One region of the Rothia sp. BD8 genome, then DNA from elsewhere that is predicted to be linked to it. Evidence: riboswitches for the same ligand, from Rfam matches in the RefSeq annotation. Region 1 holds a riboswitch; the other holds the start of a gene.
The links. Region 1 has a riboswitch for thiamine pyrophosphate ahead of thiM (hydroxyethylthiazole kinase). Riboswitches for the same ligand answer to the same signal wherever they lie in the genome.

Region 1 (2,447 bases):
CGAGTGCCGATGCGCGCATGTCTTCCGCGCCCGCCGCGCCCCGCCCGCTGCGGGCCCTCGGCCCCGGCGAGGGTGTTCGAACGGTGACCCACCTCGCACGAAACACACCGCTGTCATTTCACAGCGCCTGTGGATGGGACGGTGGAGAATCGGATACCCGCACCCCCGCGTCCGCGGTGCGCGCCCGGTGCGGGCCCGGTGCTCGGCCGGCGGGGTTCTCCGGATCTCTCTGGGGGATCTCGGTGCTCCGAGGGCGTCTGGCTACCGGGGGCATCCCCCGGAATTCCGCGGAAGATCGGGGATCCGGGGGCACGTCTGGGGGCGAGGAGGGTTCCGTGGCTCGGGGGCCGCGCCCTCGGTGACGCCCCGATCCCCGGCCGCGCGCCTCCCGCTGATCGGATGCCGCGCTGCGTCGCCGTTATCCACAGCCGTCCACACCCCCGACGTCGGAGGCGGCCCGCGGTCGACCCGTTGTGCACGGAGTTTTCCACAGGTGGGGATATGTCGGGGGATGAGGGGACCGGATCGGTGTGGAACGGGCCCGCAGGGGCGCGTCGTCGGGAACCACATCGGTGTGAGTTCTCCACGGGTGTGGACAGCCCCTGTGGACAACCCGGTGGACACCCCATCCCCACCCACCCCACTCATCCCGCCCGCCCCCGCTCACCCCAGCGTTTCGTCCCGGCCGGAGGCGGGCCCATCCCCCTCACCCCCGATGTCGCACGGCGGCGCTTCCGCGGTGATGCGTACTACAGTGAGGCCTGAGTCGGTCGCGAGGATGCGGCCTGACCTCCCCTGCGGCCGTCGCACCGGCGCCGCGCGGGGAGCCCGTGACGAGGGGTGCCGCCCGTGGGCGGCTGAGACAGACCCTTGGAACCTGATCTAGCCAGCACTAGCGGAGGGACGTCACCATGACGCACTTCACCACGTCCGGAGACCCCCGGGAATCCCGGAACCTCCCGAACTCCCAAGCCCCCGACGCCGCATCGCACCGCGGCCCCGATACCCCCGGCTCCGCCCCCGCCGGGGAGGCGTCGGCCTCCGACCTTCCCGCGCGCGTGGCCGCGGCCGTGGATGCCGTGCGCGCTCGCGGCCCCCTGGTCCACGCCATGACCAACTCCGTCGTCCGGGAGATCAGCGCGGACGTGCTCCTGGCCGTCGGCGCGTCCCCGGCGATGGTGGACCACCCGGAGGAGGCCGGCGTCTTCGCGGGCCTGGCCGACGGCGTCCTGGTCAACGTGGGCAACCCCTCCGACGAGAACCTGCTGGCCTACCGCCGCGGCATCGCCGGCGCCCGGGATCACGGGGTGCCGTGGGTGCTGGATCCGGTGGCGGTCGGCGTGCTCGAACCGCGCACCGGCTTCGCCCGGGAGGTCCTCGAGCTGTCTCCGGCGGCGATCCGCGGCAACGCCAGCGAGGTTTCCGCTCTCGCCGGGAGGGGCGCGGGCGGCCGCGGGGTGGACGCCACGGACACCGTGGAGTCCGCCCTGGAGGCGGCCCGCGCCCTGGCCGAGCACACCGGCGCGGTGGTGGCCGTGTCCGGGGAGCGGGACCTGATCGTCTCCGCGCACCGGGTCACCCGCCTGGTCAGCGGGCACCCGCTGATGCCCCTGGTGATCGGCACCGGCTGCGCGCTGGGCGCGGTGGTCGCCGCGTACCTGGGCGCCGTTCGGGAGGTGACCGGCACGGGCGGCGGGCAGGCGAAGTCCGCCTCCGACGGCCAGGACGCCGGATCCTCGCCAGAGGTCGGGCCGGAGATGGGCGCTGGACCTCGGTCGGAGGCAGGATCCTCGGCGGGGACCGGCTCTTCTCAGGGCTCACAGTCCCCGGATGCCGCCGCGCCGGGCCGGGAGACGCCCGTTCGCCTCGATGCCCACGACGCCGTGCTGGCCGCCCATGCCCACCTGGGGGCGGCCGGGATCCTGGCTGGTCGCGAGGCCAGGGGGCCGGGCTCCTTCCGCGTCGCGTGGCTGGACGCGCTGCACGCACTGGACGGCGCCGGCGTCGTCGAGCTGGTGGGGATGGAGGAGCTGGCATGATCCCGGAGGGCGTGGACCCCGCGCTGTACTTCATCACGGACACGGCCCTGTGCGGCGGGCCGGAGCGGGTGCCGCACGTGGTGTACGAGGCCGTGGCCGGGGGTGCGGGGATCGTGCAGGTGCGGGATAAGCACGCCGACGACGCCGCATTCCTCGCCCTGGCCCGCGCCTGCCGGGACGCGGTGCGCCGGGCGGAGGACGCGCTGGGGCGCACCGCCGCGCTGGTGGTCAACGACCGCGTCGGGGTGGCCGAGCGCTTGGGGTTGCACGTGCACGTGGGGCAGTCCGACGCCTCCCTGGCGGTGGCCCGCCGGGCCGTGGGCCCGGAGCGGATGGTGGGCGTGTCCGCCTCCACCGCGGAGGAGGTGCGCGCCGCGGCGGAGTCCGGGGTGGCGGACCTGGTGGGGA
Region 2 (2,447 bases), on a different contig from region 1:
GGGGGTGGGGCTGGCCGCGCGCTCCTGGGCGCTGGTGCCCCTGCTGGTGTTCGTGTGGGTGCTGCAGCTGGTGGTGATCCCCGTGTCCTCGCACATGGTGAGCCGTTCCGGGTTCCGCAACAAGCACTTCCGGCCCGAGTCCCTGTCCCACAACGAGCTGGCGGACCTGGTGCAGCGGATGTCCGAGGAGGACGCCCAGCGGGCGGACGCCGGAAACGCCCCGCAGACCGGGGCGGATGATGCGGGGGTGCGCGAACCCGGCGCGGACGCCGACGCCGACGCCGCGCGGACCGGTCGATCGGACTGACCCGCCCGCGCGGCGTCGGCGGGGCCGGTGCGGCTCAGACCTCCCGCTGGCCGCCGCGCTGCACCTGATCCTTCCGGTCGGCCTTGTTGGCCGCGCGGGTGATGCCCACCTTGATGAGGGTGCCCACCAGGCCGGTGATCAGGGACCACACGATGATGTCGCGCAGCGACTCCTCGGGATCCGCGTTGTCCTCGGGCGGCTCGTTGCCGGTGACCTTCCGCCACCCGGCGCTGAGCACCTTGTTGGCCAGGGCGACCCCGCCGAGGGAGGCCACCGTGGAACCGATCTTGATCAGGGGATTGCTCATTCCTGCTCCTTAGCTTTCGTGGTTCGCCGGCGCGGGCACCCGGCGTCGTCGAGTGATCTCCCGCGCATCCACCTCAGCTTACGGCCCGCTCGGCCCCGCCGCACCCGCCGGTGCGGGAGGGGGCGCCCCGATGCGGGAGCCTTCCGGTGGTTTGGGAGCACTCGGAGGGCTCCCGAAACACCGGAAGGCTCCCGAACCGCCGCTGCGCTAGGGTGGGGACGTCCACTACGACAGGGGAGCCCCGACCGGGGCTGAGAGTGCACACCGGTGCAGACCCTCGAACCTGACGCGGTTCATACCGCCGGAGGAAGTCGAGTTCTCGGACCCCGCGGCCCATCCCGGCCCCTCGCCGGGCGACGTCGCGGCGTCTCCCCTCCTGCCATCCCCAGGAGGAGCCCTCATGAACACCACCACGAGCACCCGACGCCGCAGCTGGCGGGTCGTGGACATCGTCATCGCCTCGGTCATCGCCGCGGCCTGCTCGCTGATCTTCTTCGTCTGGAACAACGCCGTGTACCCGGCCAGCAGCGCCGCGACCGCCGGGTTCCCGCCGCTGGGCGGGCTGATCGGCGGCGCCTGGCTGATCGCCGGCCCCCTGGGCGGGCTGATCATCCGCAAGCCCGGGGCCGCCCTGTACTGCGAGCTGGTCGCCGCGATCATCTCCGCCCTGCTGGGCTCCAGCTTCGGGCTGACCGTCATCTGGTCGGGGCTGTACCAGGGCGTCGGGGCGGAGCTGGTGTTCCTGCTGTTCGCCTACCGCCGCTTCGACCTGCCGGTGGCCCTGCTCTCCGGTCTCGCCTCCGGGGTGGTCATGGCCGTCATGGAGAACATCATCTACAACCCCGAGTGGACCATGGACTACAAGCTGGTCTACGTGCTGTGCGGCGCCGTCTCCGGGCTGGTCCTCGCGGGTCTCGGCGCCTGGGCGCTGACCCGCGGGCTGGTGGCCACCGGCGTCCTGGACTCCGTGGCCGCCGGTCGGGACGCCCGGCGCGCCGCTTCCCGACGTCGCCCGGCCTGACCCCGATGCAGACCCGACCGATGGCGTCTCGCGCGGCCGCCGTCACCACCGAGGGCTTCGGCTGGCACTACCCCAACCGGTCCGAGCCGGCCTTCCGCGACGTCACCCTGGAGATCCCGCCGGGGCAGAAGGTGCTGCTGCTGGGGCCCTCCGGCGCCGGGAAGTCCACGCTCCTGCACGCCCTGGCCGGGGTGCTGGACCAGGAGGAGGACCCGGCGCTGGGCACCGCCCTGATCGACGGGTTCCCCGCCGCCCGGGCTCGGGGCCGGGTGGGGCTGATGCAGCAGGACCCGGAGGCCTCGATCGTGCTCTCCCGGGTGGGTCAGGACCTCGCCTTCGGGCCGGAGAACCTCGGGGTGCCCCGCGAGGAGATCCGCCCCCGCTGCGAGGAGGCCCTGGCGGCGGTGGGCCTGGACCTGGACTGGGAGCGTCCGACGTCGGCGCTGTCCGGCGGGCAGAAGCAGCGCCTGGGACTGGCCGGGATCCTCGCGATGCGCCCGGGTCTGCTGCTGCTGGATGAGCCCACCGCCAACCTGGACCCGGCCGGGGTGGAGGAGGTGCGCGACGCGGTGCTGCGCGCCGTGCGGGAGTACGGCTCCACGCTGGTCGTGGTGGAGCATCGCGTGGGGGTGTGGGCCCCGCACGTGGACCGGGTGATCGTGCTGCGCCCGGCCGGCGGCATCAGCCACGACGGCGCCCCCGAGAAGGTCCTCGGCGCCGCCCGTCGGGAGCTGATCGACGCCGGGGTGTGGGTGCCCGGGCACGTCCCGGTGGGTCCGGGGGAGGCCGACGGCGTCGCAGGAGGTGGGTCG

Region 2: linked by a shared signal. The riboswitch ahead of NQ707_RS06260 (ECF transporter S component) and the one ahead of thiM (hydroxyethylthiazole kinase) in region 1 are both predicted to bind thiamine pyrophosphate.

What each region holds. Positions count from the first base shown of each region.
Region 1 covers NZ_JANJES010000012.1:34,159-36,605, forward strand. The annotation lists TPP riboswitch at 827-921, shown strand; gene thiM (hydroxyethylthiazole kinase) at 912-2,039, shown strand; gene thiE (thiamine phosphate synthase) at 2,036-2,447, shown strand, end outside.
Region 2 covers NZ_JANJES010000006.1:20,345-22,791, forward strand. The annotation lists gene mnhG (monovalent cation/H(+) antiporter subunit G) at 1-307, shown strand, start outside; gene NQ707_RS06255 (DUF4235 domain-containing protein) at 342-614, opposite strand; TPP riboswitch at 837-941, shown strand; gene NQ707_RS06260 (ECF transporter S component) at 1,015-1,635, shown strand; gene NQ707_RS06265 (ABC transporter ATP-binding protein) at 1,656-2,447, shown strand, end outside.